Regions from separate parts of the Neobacillus canaveralius genome, predicted to be linked through region 1. Evidence: riboswitches for the same ligand, from Rfam matches in the RefSeq annotation. Region 1 holds a riboswitch; each other region holds the start of a gene.

Region 1 (3,888 bases):
AGTTGCTGTAACATTAGGTAGTGAGGGAACATATCTGTCAAATAGGGAAAAAAGTGAAATTGTTCCAAGTGTAAAAATAAAATCCGTTGACTCGACAGGTGCCGGTGACGCATTTGTTGGGGCAACCTTATTCCAATTCGCAAAAGATAACCCTGAGATAGAAGACTTTGAGAAGCTTAAAAAAATTATTTACTTTAGTAATAGAGTTGGTGCTTTAGTATGTACTAAGGTGGGTGCAATTTCTGCATTACCTACGTTAGAAGACGTTTTATCTGCATTATCCTGATTACCATAACTGTTGTTCAAACTTCCGTCATAACATTTCAAACAAACTGTGAACTTAACACTATACCTATGTTACTAACTAACAAAATCCAATATAGTGTAAGTATAAAGAGCAAACAAATTTTGAAAGGCGGAATGACTTATGTTTAACAACTTTTTAAGAGAAAATAAAATCTCAGCAGCTATTTTAACTATTATTCGTTTATACCTTGGCTACTCTTGGTTCACTGCTGGTTTTCATAAATTAACAGGCGGGTTTGACGCTTCTGGTTTTCTAAAAGGTGCGATTGCAAATCCAGTAAAAGGACCAGATGGCAACATGGTATACGGATGGTACGCTAACTTCTTAGAAAGCTTTGCTTTACAAAACATCGATGTATTCAACTTCATCGTTCCTTGGGGCGAAACGTTAATCGGCTTAGGACTTCTTCTAGGATGTTTAACAACAGCAGCAATGTTTTTCGGTCTAGTAATGAACTTCAGCTTCTTCTTAGCAGGAACCGTATCTCATAACCCAACAGACATCTTCTTAGGCTTCATTATCTTAACAGCGGGCTACAATGCTGGAAGATATGGTTTAGACCGCTGGGTGGTTCCATTCATCCGTAAAACACTAAATACTCATACTGAAAAAAATAAAGCAGCTGCCTAACTTGTAGGCACAGAGACGATTCGTTCCCCCCGAATCGTCTTTTTTATGGGTGACAGGCACCGCCCGTGGACACTGTCCACCTGAGGCGGACAGTCATTCTAGCAATTTTATTATTCTTTTGATATGAAAAGATTCATTTGTTGATCGGCGTTTTTTGCTACTGCCATTAGACTCATGGTGATTAGCATGGTAAGTGCTCCTATGGCTACGCCTAGTATAAAAGTTAACATTAATTTTTCCTCCATTTTCACTTAATCGTAGGAAGGATTACATATTCGGTAACTGGCTAGCGTTGTTTTTCACTTTAGCCCCTATAGTTTTGCGTCATCACCTTTCGGTCATTTTGCCTTTTCGTACGATTAATGTTTTTTTATTTTTGGTGAATTTTCCTTAGTATTCTATTGTATCGACAACATTGATTTAAAAGTTTAATAAAATGTCGAAAAAAACTAAAAACATGATAAATAACTTAAATAGATTCTTTAGCAACCTTTTATTTGGGTTCGATGACGATTGCTTGTGAGCCCATTTGCTCCCATGAGGAGATGAAATTTTTTCTATCCACTTTTTTGTTTTTTGTACCGTATGGATCGTTGAGATAGATGTATTCTTGATCGTAGCCGGTAATGACGACACTGTGCATTTTAAACGTAATTCCAACGGTCCCTTGTGGTGTAGACCATGTTTCGAAATCGGGTAAGGGTGAAAAGCTGGTGGTGGTAATCACCCAAACAGGAAGACCTTGACTTACTTTTTCCAGGATGGAGGAAAAAGGATAGTTTGATAAATTTTGAACCACCAACTGGTCATTGACATTGGTATTCGCTAAATAAAAAATCGGTCCATGGTAGACACCTAAACCAGGACCAGTTTCCATATCACCAACAAATCCCATATTGGGATTTCCACTTTTCCCATCATCGTAGAGAAGAGGAACCCTTGGGATTTGTGCGGCGAGTTCATTTTTAGTTACGTCGATTCCCCAATATTGCAGTAACATAGCTAAACTGGTTACTTCACAGCCGTTGAATAACCGGGGTTCATCCATTTGATTGAGTAAAGGTACATCCAATTGGATTTCCTCGGCCAACACCACTTTTGTAAAGGGAGTAGCAGCCGCGTCTTCTTCGTTACGGCCTGTACCCACGTCTGCCAATATAGAAAAACATAAAACTAGTATACTAACCCCATATATAACAACCTTTTTCACAGTTGCATCCTCTGCTCCCCAGAAATTTTTAACTTTCTCGTAAAATCACAACAGTTACTCGCCGATTTGACTGGCGATTTTCATCCGAATCATTTGGATAAAGAGGCTGAAATTCTCCAAATCCTGAAAACTGCATGCGATTTGCTTGAACCTTTTGTGACTCAAAGTAGTGGAGAACACTTGCGGCCCGAGCGGCAGACAGTTCCCAATTGGAATTATAGACAGTATTGTGTGCCGGAACATTGTCAGTATGACCTTCAATGCTGATCGGATTCGGAACGGTATTAATCAAACCGACAAGCCCGTTTAAGGTTTGATACGAGCGCTCTTTTAAATCCGCTCTTCCAGAATCAAATAACACAACGTCTTTTAACGAAACTTCAATTCCCTTTTCCGTTTCTTGGAGAGAGACCATATCCTGCAGACTATTGTTATTTATATAGCTTTCGAGCTGTTCCCTTAATACATCCAGTTCTTTGTCATTGGTTTCGCCTTTTACTTCTTCCTCTGGCAGTCCTACCTCTAGTTGTGGAGAGGAAGGGTTCGGCGATAGACCTGCTTGTTGATTGTCAATTTTTGTCCCCGTTAATTCAGATTGAAAGGATTCCATGATCGATTGATATTTATCTTTGTCAACGGTGCTGGATGCATATAAGACAATAAATAATGCAAGTAACAGAGTTAAAAGGTCAGCATATGGTATCAGCCAGGATTCATCTATATGTTCATCGTGGTCAGAGTTAAAGGCTCTTTTCCGTTTTCTCATGCCGATTTCTCCTCAAAATCATCATCTTGTTCAAGTTGCTTTTCTGCTTTATGGCGTTCAGAAGGAGGAATATGAACCGTCAGCTTTTTCTCCAAGGCACTTGGTAAAACTCCCTGGTAGATAGAAATCAGCCCTTCAATGATAATCAGCTTTAATTCTTGCTCTTGTTTGGAAAGTCTCTTTAATTTGTTCGCTAATGGATGCCAAAGTACATAACCGGAAAAAATCCCAAGTAAGGTAGCAATGAAAGCAGCTGAAATCGAATGACCGAGTTTTTCTACTTCGGATAATGAGCCGAGTGCGGCAATTAGACCGACTACGGCCCCAAGTACACCAAGAGTCGGAGCATACGTACCAGCTTGGGTGAAAATAAGTGCGCCTGTTTTATGACGTTGCTCGATCGCCTCGACTTCATCGAATAACACTTCCTCAATGAATTCCGCATCATAGCCGTCGATGATCATTTCGAGCCCCTTTTTAAAAAAAGGATCGTCTGTTGTTTCAGCAATTTCCTCTAAAGCTAGAAAACCCTCTTTTTTGGCCATTTCCGCACATTCTATTAATCTAGCAACCTGTTCTGCTTTCGAAGGAAGCTTCGGTTCAAATAAAGAAATTTTTAACAGCTTCGGAAACTTTTTGATTTCTCGAAACGGAAATGCAATAAGCACGGCAGCGGCTGTTCCGCCAAAAATAATCAGATATGCCGCGGGGTTGTTCAAGGATGCGAGTGGTGCTCCCTTTAACATCATCCCTATACCAATTGCGAGGAGTGCCAATAAAATTCCAAAAATACTAGACATAAATTTCTCCTTTAGTTTATCTTTAATTTAGTTTTAATAAATTGCATTCTACGTGAAACGGAAAATTTCGACAGTTTTCTTTTTTTAATAAAGTGATGTTAACCATCATGAAAGGGGTATCCGCTTGAAGATCCAACAAAGTCAAACTATCAGTCAGGATCGCTTTATAACTGTG
Region 2 (3,888 bases), 4.4 Mb from region 1:
CTCCCATTTAGCTTTAGTGCTGATTGGGGAAGGGGAAGTATTTTACAAAGGAAATAGGATGGATTCAATCCATGCGCTGCAAATGGAAGGGATTCTTCCGATAACATTAGAGGCAAAAGAGGGTCTCGCGTTAATTAATGGAACACAGGCGATGACAGCTATGGGAGTTGTCGGCTATCTTGAAGCGGAACAGCTGGCATTTGAAAGTGAACTAATCGCTGCAATGACAATTGAAGGATTGAACGGAATCATTGACGCCTTTGCCGAGGAGGTTCATGTAGCAAGAGGCTACCAACAGCAAATTGACACGGCAGCGAGAATCCGCGGTTACCTAAGTGATAGTTTATTAACCAGTGTTCAGGGAGAATATCGTGTTCAAGATGCTTATTCTATAAGGTGTATTCCACAGGTTCATGGAGCTTCTTGGCAGGCACTGGATTATGTAAAAGAAAAATTAGAAATCGAAATGAATGCCGCTACAGACAATCCATTAATATTTGATGACGGAGAAAAGGTTATTTCAGGAGGGAATTTTCATGGGCAGCCAATTGCTTTCGCGATGGATTTTATGAAAATTGCCGTTGCCGAGCTTGCGAATATATCTGAAAGACGTATCGAGAGATTAGTAAATCCACAGTTGAACGATTTGCCGCCTTTCTTAAGCCCTGAGCCTGGTTTGCAGTCAGGTGCGATGATTATGCAATATGCGGCGGCGTCGTTAGTATCAGAAAATAAAACACTGGCACACCCAGCAAGTGTCGATTCCATTCCCTCCTCTGCTAATCAGGAAGACCATGTGAGCATGGGAACGATCGCCTCTAGGCATGCGTATCAAATCATTCAGAATGCTCGAAGAGTGCTGGCGATTGAACTAATTTGTGCCATGCAGGGTGTTGAAATTCGCGGGGTAGATAAAATGGCCAGCCAGACCAAGCGGGTGTATGAAAAGGGGAGGGAGCTTGTTGCTTCTATAAAGAAGGATCGAATCTTTTCAATAGATATTGAAAGGGCTGCAACAGGTCTAAAAGAATGGGACTTAAAGAAGCTTATTCAAAAATTTGATAATGTTAGGCAGGCAAAAAAGGCGTGAAAATCACGCCTTTTATTCTACGTCTTTCGTTTCTACCCTATTCTTAAATGCCTCTTGCACTACAATAAATTCCTCGTCTCCAATGGCATCCTTTGAGTGTTTCTCAACTACGTTATCTTTTGGTAAATTTCCAGGATGACCTTTCTTCTTATGGTTAAAATGTTCTCCACGTGCCAAATTAAACACTCCTTTCGTCTTCGAATGTATCATTCCCAAACGAAGGAAAATTATTAGTGGAGAGGAGAGACAGAGTATTAATCACCTTCTATATTTTCATCAGACTTTGCAGGTTTACAAATGCGATCAAGAAGGTAACCAAAAAATACAACAAAGGCTATTGGGATAGCGTAATTCAACACATGAATGGTTGTCATTGACTAGATCCACCACCAATATTAGAATATTTACAATATTTAGTATATTTTAATGGTGTTTATGGTAGATGTCAATTGTCACAAAATAGACAAATTTCACTGCGTTTTTCTGGTCTTTTTGTATCGTTTTATAAAGACTTTCATTAGGTAAAATAACCTAATATCGACTTTTATCCCTCTGTTTTTCCGTAAATCTTCCATATTGATTGTGAATTTCAGGAATTCTGCGAATTCCATAAAGCTCTTTTGTAGAAAATTGGAATATTTTGTGTAAAAAAAAGGTTCGAAAAAATAAACCATTTGACAAATTCCAACACGATACTGAAAAAGTACTATATATAATAAACATAGTCATTATTTAACAGGAAAGCTTGTCTATTGAATATACTGAATAATCAATGATTTATGAGTAATAAGAAACAGAAAAGGGCAAACCCATTGAAAAATGGGGACGCAAAGCCGAGGATCTAAGGTATAGATTTTACTATGATGGCCGGGCTACCTGGAATACGAATATGTATTTTAGGAGTGAATGTGAGTGGGCATAACTGACAGTATGAAAAATGGTATGGATGCAGAATGGCTAGCTCTTATTTTAGAGGCAAAGGACCTAGGAATTTCGAAGGAAACAATCCTTAATTTTCTCCATCAGAACGAAGCCAGAGAGGTAGTACTTAAGAATCGCTAAGATACATAAAAGAACAAAGCATACTACAAAAATCCTGGTAGTATGCTTTGTTCTTTTTTATTCGTTATTATTTTGGCCAATTCGCCACTTATTGAATTCAATAAAATCGCGAAATTGTTCTTTAGAGACACCCGAATCCATCGCCTCTTTAACAATGCTCATCCAATCACTATCTAATTCTTCTTTATTAATGTGTTCATTTATTAAATGGTCAACAGGAACGTTTAATACAGAAGAAATCTTTTCAAGGAATTGAATTGATGGATTTCTTTGCAGGTTTCGCTCAAGAGAGCTTAAATAAGATTTAGCAACTCCAGCTTGCTCAGCAAGTTCTGATAATGACATCCTTTTTTCTAACCGAAGTTTTTTTACACGATCACCTATCATGGGCTCACACACCTAATTTTTATTATTGCTATAATAATTTTATCAGAAAAGCGGAAAAAGTTCCATATTAAGAACAGTTTATTATGACAAAAATATTTATCAAAGTCAAAAACTTTTTGAAAAAATGTTAGCTTAGCGATAAGATTAAAGTGTGTTTCCAATTCTCTAAGAATACATAAAAATAATATAAAAAGGTTGGGAAGATCATGATTGTTCTTAAATCACTGCGGGAAATCGAGAGAATGAAAAAAGCAGGGGAAATTCTTGCTTCATGCCATAAAGAAATTGCAAAAATGATTAAACCAGGTATAACAACTTGGGAAATTGATGAGTTTGTGGATGATTTTCTTAAAAAACACAATGCCACCCCACAGCAAAAGGGCTATAAGGGCTATAAATACGCCACCTGTGCGAGCATTAACGACGAAATATGTCATGGATTCCCAAGAAAGGAACCATTAAAGGAAGGCGATATCGTAACAATAGATATGGTCGTCAACTATAATGGCGGATTAGCGGATTCAGCATGGTCTTATGCTATTGGAACTGTCCCTAAGGAAACAGATCATTTATTAATGGTTACAAAAGAGGCACTCTATAAAGGAATTGAGCAGGCTGTCCCTGGAAATCGGATTGGAGATATCGGTCATGCTATTCAAACCTATGTAGAAGGAGAAGGCTTATCGGTTGTTCGTGATTTTATTGGTCATGGAATTGGAGCAGTCATTCATGAAAAACCTGATGTACCACATTATGGGCTGCCTGGAAAAGGTCCTAGAATAAAAGAAGGAATGGTATTTACTATTGAGCCAATGGTCAATATCGGTATGTACCAAACAAAAATGGATAGTAATGGCTGGACTGCTAGGACGATTGATGGGAAATATTCGGCACAGTATGAACACACCATTGCCATCACCAAGGATGGTCCGATTATTTTAACTGAACAGGAAAAATAAAAAAACAGATCTCTCGAGATCTGTTTTACTTATTTTTGCGAAGGTTCCCTAATTCCTCCACCAAAGCTTGCATTTCGTTAGGGCTAAAAGAAGGTTTTTTCATAACCATTTCATAAATTTCTTTTAATTCCTCGTACATTTCCTCATCAAAGTGTGAAGATTTAATGGCTCCGAGATTTAGTACCTTTAATTTTTCCTTTATTTGTTCAATCATATACTCAACATTTTCTACTGTTTTTTCTGATAAATTCATCCCGTCACCCTTTCAGTATTCGTAACTTTATCTTTCCATTTTCATTGGAAGATGTCAATCTAAACTTGTTTTAATGCACCTAATGTTGGGTAATAAAATAATAGGAGTAAAATATGATCGACGCTTGCATTTTGCCG
Region 3 (3,888 bases), 4.1 Mb from region 1:
ATTCAAGGTATTGGTCTCGGTTATGCAACTAGTAACCGCGGAGCCTGCCACCTGCGCGGCTATACGGTTGCAAGTGAAATTGCGGGTATTCCAGAGCCTACAGACCGCCTTAAGCCAGAAGGAAAAGGTGAGTTATTAAAAGTATTCCAAGATATGCTTGCTTTCTCTGATTCTATGAATATTTGTAAGTTTTCATCCTTCTCTGAAAACGCCGAGCATTATGCTGAACAATATAGCACCATGACGGGTATTCCGATGACTGCTGATGATGTGATGAAGGCTGGAGAAAGAATCTATAATCTTGAGCGTTATTACAATAACCTCGCTGGTTTCGATAAAGAAGAAGATGACTATCTGCCAAAACGGTTCACTGAAGAACCTGCTTCTGGTAATAGTGCTGGTGAGGTCAGCCGTATGGATATCATGCTAAAAGAGTACTACCAAGTCCGCGGTTGGCAGGCTGGAATAGTTACCGAAGCAAAGCTTCGTGAGCTAGAAATTATTGACCCGGAAAATCAATTAGTCTAATGAAATAAGCAAAGGCTTCTGCATGTTTTGCAGAAGCCTTTTGATTCGAAAATTAACTATCCGCCTATCCTTCTTGTTTTCACCCGGTAATTTTTGATTAGCTCTTTAAGGGTCATGTCATCTTTAGCACAAAAAAGAATATAGACACGATTCACTTTAAAAGTAGACGTTATTGAAAGCTCCTCTTCCCCTACTATTTCTCCATACCAGTCGTCAGATTTATATATGTAAGGAAACTGATCTGTAATTTGTTTACCGCCTAACTCTTCAAAATACATTCCTAGGTGCTTTCGATTTATTCCACGGAACTCTAATTCCTGCTGCAGCATATTAGCCACCCGCCACAGGAGGAAATAGTGCAAATTGATCGGTTTCTTTAACAATGGTCTCAAGACCATCCAAATGAATAATATTTCTTCCGTTAATAAAAACATGAACAAATGGAAGCAGCTCCTTTTCAGGAGTAAATATTTCATCCTTCAAGTCAGGAAACATTTCAACCATTCTTTCAAGTACATCAATAACCCGTTGACCTTCAGGCTTAACCTCAACCCCAACTCCGCCGCAAATTTGCCGGAGATTAGCAAACACTCTTACTAGCATCCCAATCACTCCTCTCCCCTTAATTAAATAGTAAAACTATTTGCAATTCCTGTCATCTATTTTTAAACTAAAAAAGAGCTGCCGATAAACTTGGGCAGCTCTTTCTAACATTCTATCTTATACGTGAAAAATCGACATTGGCAGTTTATCAAAACCTAAATACAATACAAGTAAGAAGGCAATAACAAATTGTATCCATAAAACAGAAGTCTTTCTATTTTGTGCAACCTTACTAAGGATCATTTCAAATAAACCAATTACCCATATCCCTACTACCGCTTTTAATATATACAACAAATCAATATTGGAAAGCATGAAAATTAGTCCAACACCAGTTGCAATAATTAACAAGTAAAGCACACGTAAAATCATTCGAACAATTTTAGCGCCCTTTTCTTTTCCGCTTTTCAGTAAAAATATAGCGACAATAAATAAAATTAGAGCTAAAACCCAAGCTGTAACGTGACCATGAATCATTTCATTTTCCTCCTATGTATGCATTGCTTATAGCAACACTATCATACCATAGGCGTTCCGAAAATCCTAAAAAAAAAGCGGGATACTAATAATATGAACCTTCAAGAGGATTTATCGTAAAAATATCTCTTAGCACAATCTGATCCTCTGCGATTCCCTGTATCTCTGTGATTTTCGTAATTTTCCTTTCCCCATCATTTGTACGTGAGAGGTGGACAATGATGTCAATTGTTCCAGCGATTTTTTCCCTAATCGCTTTGATAGGCAAATTTATCCCTTCAAGATAAGCAATGATTTCCAACCGGTCAATCATATTACTTGGACTGCTGGAATGTCCTGTCGCAAGAAAACCATTTAGTTCTTTATTTTCATTCCGAAGTATTTCACGTACATCATTACCACGAACATCTCCAATAAGATTCCTTTCCTCTTTTGGAATGAAAGTGGAAAGTGCATTGACCAGGGTGGTTTTACCTGCCCCTGTTCCTCCGCTTACTAGAATATTTAATCTAGCTTTCACACATGTACAGAGGAATAGCGCCATTTCCTTTGACATGGTACCGTTACGTATTAAATCCTTCATATCTAAAGGTTTCCATGAATTCCTTCTTTTAGCCAGCCTTGCTGATCTGTACAATTTGTAATCTACATCTTGTATTCCATCACTTTGTTGGATTTGTTTTAATAGCCCCATACATTCCACCCGCCTTGTTTTTGTTTTTTTGAAAACCAATTTGCTCACAAAACATAAAGAAGATAAAACGGTTAGGCAGGGGTCGATAAAACAGAATAAAAATAACCCCGCCTTTACCGAAAGGGGGGTTAACAAATGAAGTACAACATTGCACATAGAAAGACCTATGTAAGCAATGCTGTTATCTACGAAAAACACCCTATTCTTTCGGTAACTGGCTGGCGTAGTGCGAAAGCACCTTAGCCCCTTTAGCTTTGCGTCACTGATTTTCACCAGTTTTGCCTTTATCGAGAATCAGTGTTTTACATTTCCGACTGATCTCTTAAATCTATCATAAGTCCTTTTGCCTTTATCTCATATCCTACTATTATACCATTTTTTAATAAAGTATAGGTAGTATGACCTAATTCTATAATTTTCCCAACCACCTAATATTAGCTTTACTTTATTTAGGCGAATGAATCACATTACACCAACCCATACATACGATATTAGAAGAATAAAAGGTAAAGGGTGTTGTTGATGCCAGCGATTGTAGGAGTTGCACAAGTCATTTCACTTGGCAGCAGTTCCGTTTTTCATATCGGAGATGTCTATAAAATCATGCCATTTTCATCTGCAAAAACTTTTTCCGGTGCTGGGTCCTTTAATACGGGTGAAAGTTTAATGGTTCATAATAACAATTTAAGTCATACAAACACAAACGATTCAGATGGTGTAGATCAAGGAATCTTCCTAAATGCCTAGGGAATGGGTGATCTTTATATGAATTTTTATATTCAGCAATCTATTCAAATAAATTTTATTAAAATTAACAGTATTACAAATTCTTCTGTCCTGCAAATTGGCAGTGCCGGAATCATTAAACCTGCCTCATATTTGCATAATACAGGAGGTTTTTCAAAGCCAGCCCCGAAGGCAGGAGGCACTCAAACAACAAATGGGCAATCTAGTGTTGCAGTACCTTTGGGGGGCGTTGGGCGAGGAGAAGAAACACAGTGAGGTGATGGTATGTATCAGGATTATTCACAACTTCTTCAATGGGTCCAAATGACACTACAAATACAAGAAAACAGAATTGCTGCTCTGGAACAGACCATTCAAAAACAACAGGAACAATTGAAGCAATTAAAGGATAAGCCTACCATTCAGGTTGATAAAATCGAATATAAATTTGATCAATTGAAGGTTGAAACTCTTGATGGAACATTAAACATTGGCCTTAACCCATCAGATTTGGCAAATATTGAAGATTTTGCTGTACAAAATCAATCCTTAAATACACCCATCCAACCTAAGGCACAAATGCAGAGATCTATGAAAATAGAAGAATCTATATACCAATATTTAGAAACTGAACTCCCAATAGTATTTAAGGACACACAAACTCAATTAAATGTTCAGTTAGATGATTCCTATTTAGATTTTATCAAACAAGATATAATGAAGCAGCTTCCAGCAAGGATTGATTACCATGTACAAAATACTGCAGTAAATAATCGTGAAGGCGGACAAAGTACAGAGGAGATCATTATTGAATTACTCAAACAGGAGATCAGAAAAGGCATTTTAATATTTATTAATCA
Region 4 (3,888 bases), 450 kb from region 1:
CCCACAATGCTAATGCAACTTTTTTAACATCCTCTACTTTTTCTTCCCGTAATTCTTCTAATAAAATATCGATGGATATTCTGGCTTTATTCAAACCTTTATTGATAATTTCCCCGTCTTTAACAAGTGTAATGGGTGCAGGAGTAATTAGATTTCTTATCCTCGGAAATTTTAATATCGTATAAACACTGCCAATATATAATACCACCAAAACCACAGTAGTCGTCAGAGAACCCTTTAATCCAAGATGTTCATCTGACAATGGGTGGGCAATGATGTTCCCAATTATAAGAGCGATAGCGAAATCAATCAATCTTAGTTGCGCAATGGAACGCTGGCCCATTGCCTTGGCTACAAGAATCAAAAAGAAATAGGCTACCACTGCGCGAAGGATCCACTCAAATGTCGTTAGTGTTTCCTGACTATGAAAGAAATCCAGCGTTACCACATCCTTAGGGTTAGGTTCTAATTTCTTATAAACTTAACACAAACCGGGTAAGGCACCTTAATATCTGATTGTAAGAGAGTCAATTTACCAGTGTTTTCATCTCTTGAATATAAAACGATATTGCTCGATTCTTGATTAGAAGCAACAATGAATTTTTCAGAAGGGTCAATCTCAAAATCCCTTGGCCAATCTCCTTCTGTTGAGGTGTGTTCTACAAAGCTTAGTTCACCGGACTCTTGATTGATTTGGAACAGGGCAATGCTGTTATGACCACGGTTACCAGCATAAACAAAACGACCGTCCGCAGAAATATGTATGGCACTTCCTTGGTTATTTTCTGTAAAATCTTCCGGCAGAGTAGAAATATATTGTATTTCAGTAAAATGGCCGTTTTCTGGATGATAATTTAATGCTATAACCTCGGAGCTAAACTCGGTCATGATATAAGCATATTTTCCATTAGGATGGAAAGCAATGTGTCTCGGGCCGCTGCCAGCCTTTATTGGAAGAAGACTTACTTTTTCAATTGTGCCATTGTCATTTACTTTATAGGTAATTAGGGCATCAGTTCCCAGTTCAACAACAGCTAAATATTTTTCATCCGGTGTGACTCCTGCGTAATGGGTATGCGCTTTTTCCTGTCTTGGGTCAGGACCTGAACCCTCATGTTTAAAAATTGACATAGCAGGCTGCACGGAGCCATCTTCGTGATTTAGCAAAGAGGATTCTACTGTTCCTTTATGATAATTAGCGCTAAAAACATAGTTGTTTTTAGTGTCCACACTAACATGACAAGGTGATGCACCTTCTGAGAATTGGCTGTTTATTGCTGTTAACTCACCGTTATCGTTAATAGAAAAAGCTGCTAATCCTCCAGTGTCACCTTCTTTTACAACGGAATAAAGATAACGATTATTTGAGCTAATTGTTAGATATGTAGGGTTTTCTAACTTAGCTGCAACTTTAACGTCTACTATAGTCCTCTTATCTGTGTCTAGCGTGAAAGAATAAATACCTTCGCTATCACCTTTGGTATATGTTCCGATAAAACCTGTGTACTGTTTTTTTTCAGTCATCATTTAAACTCCTTTAATGAAATATCATCATTTTATTTTATCAAACTACCCAAAGAATTATTAAAACATGTTCTAGTGAGTGTATGTTTTATGAATACATTAAAAGACAAAAATATACAAGTAATAAGTATCATTAGTCTATTTTCGACCTCAAATCATTTATCTATCTCCGACCTTCTCTGTACTTTTATTATCTAAGTGTATAAATTTGTCATAATTTTTAGAATTAATTATGTTCGATATAAAGAATATGTGTGGTACTATTTTCTTATGAACTTTATAACTTTAATTAGATATAGGCAAATCTTTCGAAAGATTAGGGCGCAAAGCTTCAGGTCTAAAGTGCTAAACGATGACGGCTGAGTAGCCTAGGACAAATATTTTAGGAGGACACCCTTACATGTTACCCACTCTATTAGATGAAAAAGAAGTAGATAAGGAATGGCTAGAACTCATCTTAGAAGCTCGATATTTAGGGATTACTGTTGATGAAATTAAGGATTTCCTAAAAGACCCTTCGAATACATAAACATGTCCTCCTTTGATATTTACCTACTTAGTAAAGCTGCCAATTGTAGCTTACAAAAAAAGGATTATGAAAAAAGAAATTGCTCTAAAAAAAATGTCCATTAAAATGGGCCTTTTTTCGTTTAAAGGACAATCTAATAATATACGTTCTGATTAATAGGCATTTTTATTTTCATTACAGTATAAGTTTAGTAAAATTTAATCTAACATTACTGTATGGAGTTAAAACTATCACATAAATAAGGAGTTTGATTATGGCGCAAGGAAAAAAAAGTACTAAAAAAGGAACGACGAAACCACAATCCTCATCATCAAAATTTGTTTTTTGGATTATTGGATTGATTGCAATAGCTATTATTGGATTTATCTTTCTAGCTAACAACCAGAAATCTGATGATAGTGCTAAAGAAGCGATTGATTATTCCAATCAGCCTTTTTTAGGTGAAGAATCAGCACCTGTTTCAATTGTAGAATTTGGCGATTATAAGTGCCCGAATTGTAAAAACTTTGCGGAAAATGTTGTACCACAAGTAGTAAAAGAATTTGTTGATACAGGCAAAGCAAAATTTTATTATTTCCATTATCCATTTATTAATGTTGATTCAGATCGAACAGCTAAATTTTCAGAGGCGGTTTATCATGAGTTAGGCAACGAAAAATTTTGGGAGTTTCATGAACTTATTTTCGATAAGCAGCCGGAAGATACCCGATATGAAACAATTGATGTTTTTACAGAGGAATTTTTAACCAAAACATTGCAAGAAATGGCTACTGAGGAAGAGGTTAATAAAGTAGTTGCTTATTTTGATACAAAAGCTCCGGAAGAGGCTTGGAAAAGTGATGAAGCCCTTGGAGGAAAATTAGGAGTTAGTGGAACACCTACCATTTTTGTTAATGGGAAGCGATTTGATGGACAAACAATGGACGATTTAAACAAATTAGTAGAGGAAGCGGCAAAGGAGAAAGGGAATGAATAAACCTTTACTGCTTGCATGGGTTGCAGCACTTATTGCAACCATTGGGAGTTTGTATTTCAGTGAAGTTCTCCACTACATTCCATGTACGCTTTGCTGGTATCAGCGAATCTTTATGTATCCATTAGCAATCATTCTAGGAATTGCCTTTTACCGAAATGATAACGATATTGTGAAATACACCTTACCGTTATCGATCATTGGAATGCTCATTTCAGGCTACCATACGGCTCTTCAAAAGATTCCCTATCTGCAGCAATTTGAAATGTGTAAAAGTGGTGTACCTTGCTCAAAAGATTATATTAACTGGCTTGGATTTATCACCATTCCAATCCTGGCGTTTACCGCGTTCACGATTATTACCATTTGCTTAGTTATCATTGCACGAAACCAAAATAAATAAGGCTCAAGCAAATGCTTGAGTCTTATTTTTATTACCGTAATTTAGATTGATTTGCCAAGGAATGCTGTTAGCATCCATACATGTTTTTCTAAACCAGAATGAATTGCAAGGAGCATATCGCCTGTTGTTTCATCGTCCTTTTCACCGGCAATGCTCATACCTTCTTTTAATTCTCCAATAATAATTGAAAAATCATTAATAATGGTTTGAACCATTTCTTCAGCAGTTTCGCTGCCTTGTGCTTCTTGAATAGATGAAAGTTCTAGACATTCTCTCATAGTAGCAACAGGATTTCCTCCGATTGCAAGTAATCGTTCTGCTAATTCATCTACATGCAATCCAGCCTCGTTATAAAATTCCTCAAATTTAGCGTGCAAGGTAAAAAACTGCCCGCCCTTTACATACCAATGGTAGTTATGTAACTTGATATACAATACTGACCAGTTTGCAATTTGTTTA

The links. A riboswitch is a leader RNA that binds a small molecule or an ion and turns the genes downstream of it on or off. The one in region 1 is predicted to bind cyclic di-GMP.
Region 2: it holds a riboswitch for cyclic di-GMP, as region 1 does, so the genes downstream of both, ABC255_RS25295 (anti-repressor SinI family protein) here and ABC255_RS03705 (DUF3789 domain-containing protein) in region 1, are expected to answer to the same signal.
Region 3: it holds a riboswitch for cyclic di-GMP, as region 1 does, so the genes downstream of both, ABC255_RS23665 (ATPase, T2SS/T4P/T4SS family) here and ABC255_RS03705 (DUF3789 domain-containing protein) in region 1, are expected to answer to the same signal.
Region 4: it holds a riboswitch for cyclic di-GMP, as region 1 does, so the genes downstream of both, ABC255_RS05855 (anti-repressor SinI family protein) here and ABC255_RS03705 (DUF3789 domain-containing protein) in region 1, are expected to answer to the same signal.

What each region holds. Positions count from the first base shown of each region.
Region 1 covers NZ_JBDFLL010000001.1:760,925-764,812, forward strand. The annotation lists gene ABC255_RS03695 (carbohydrate kinase family protein) at 1-286, shown strand, start outside; gene ABC255_RS03700 (DoxX family membrane protein) at 428-937, shown strand; gene ABC255_RS03705 (DUF3789 domain-containing protein) at 1,048-1,167, opposite strand; cyclic di-GMP riboswitch class I at 1,212-1,295, opposite strand; gene ABC255_RS03710 (C39 family peptidase) at 1,431-2,147, opposite strand; gene ABC255_RS03715 (flagellar motor protein MotB) at 2,176-2,913, opposite strand; gene motA (flagellar motor stator protein MotA) at 2,910-3,713, opposite strand; gene ABC255_RS03725 (YaaR family protein) at 3,838-3,888, shown strand, end outside.
Region 2 covers NZ_JBDFLL010000001.1:5,165,878-5,169,765, reverse strand. The annotation lists gene hutH (histidine ammonia-lyase) at 1-1,090, shown strand, start outside; gene ABC255_RS25300 (hypothetical protein) at 1,103-1,267, opposite strand; cyclic di-GMP riboswitch class I at 1,883-1,970, shown strand; gene ABC255_RS25295 (anti-repressor SinI family protein) at 2,003-2,152, shown strand; gene ABC255_RS25290 (helix-turn-helix domain-containing protein) at 2,210-2,539, opposite strand; gene map (type I methionyl aminopeptidase) at 2,746-3,498, shown strand; gene ABC255_RS25280 (DUF1128 domain-containing protein) at 3,524-3,751, opposite strand.
Region 3 covers NZ_JBDFLL010000001.1:4,826,703-4,830,590, forward strand. The annotation lists gene ABC255_RS23645 (aldehyde ferredoxin oxidoreductase family protein) at 1-528, shown strand, start outside; gene ABC255_RS23650 (MoaD-like domain-containing protein) at 585-857, opposite strand; gene ABC255_RS23655 (ubiquitin-like small modifier protein 1) at 859-1,131, opposite strand; gene ABC255_RS23660 (YisL family protein) at 1,249-1,608, opposite strand; gene ABC255_RS23665 (ATPase, T2SS/T4P/T4SS family) at 1,694-2,302, opposite strand; cyclic di-GMP riboswitch class I at 2,509-2,595, opposite strand; gene ABC255_RS23670 (spore germination protein) at 2,825-3,049, shown strand; gene ABC255_RS23675 (spore germination protein GerPB) at 3,068-3,304, shown strand; gene gerPC (spore germination protein GerPC) at 3,314-3,888, shown strand, end outside.
Region 4 covers NZ_JBDFLL010000001.1:1,213,323-1,217,210, forward strand. The annotation lists gene ABC255_RS05845 (DUF421 domain-containing protein) at 1-439, opposite strand, end outside; gene ABC255_RS05850 (lactonase family protein) at 466-1,524, opposite strand; cyclic di-GMP riboswitch class I at 1,813-1,896, shown strand; gene ABC255_RS05855 (anti-repressor SinI family protein) at 1,925-2,053, shown strand; gene ABC255_RS05860 (DsbA family protein) at 2,307-3,029, shown strand; gene ABC255_RS05865 (disulfide oxidoreductase) at 3,022-3,429, shown strand; gene ABC255_RS05870 (Dps family protein) at 3,471-3,888, opposite strand, start outside.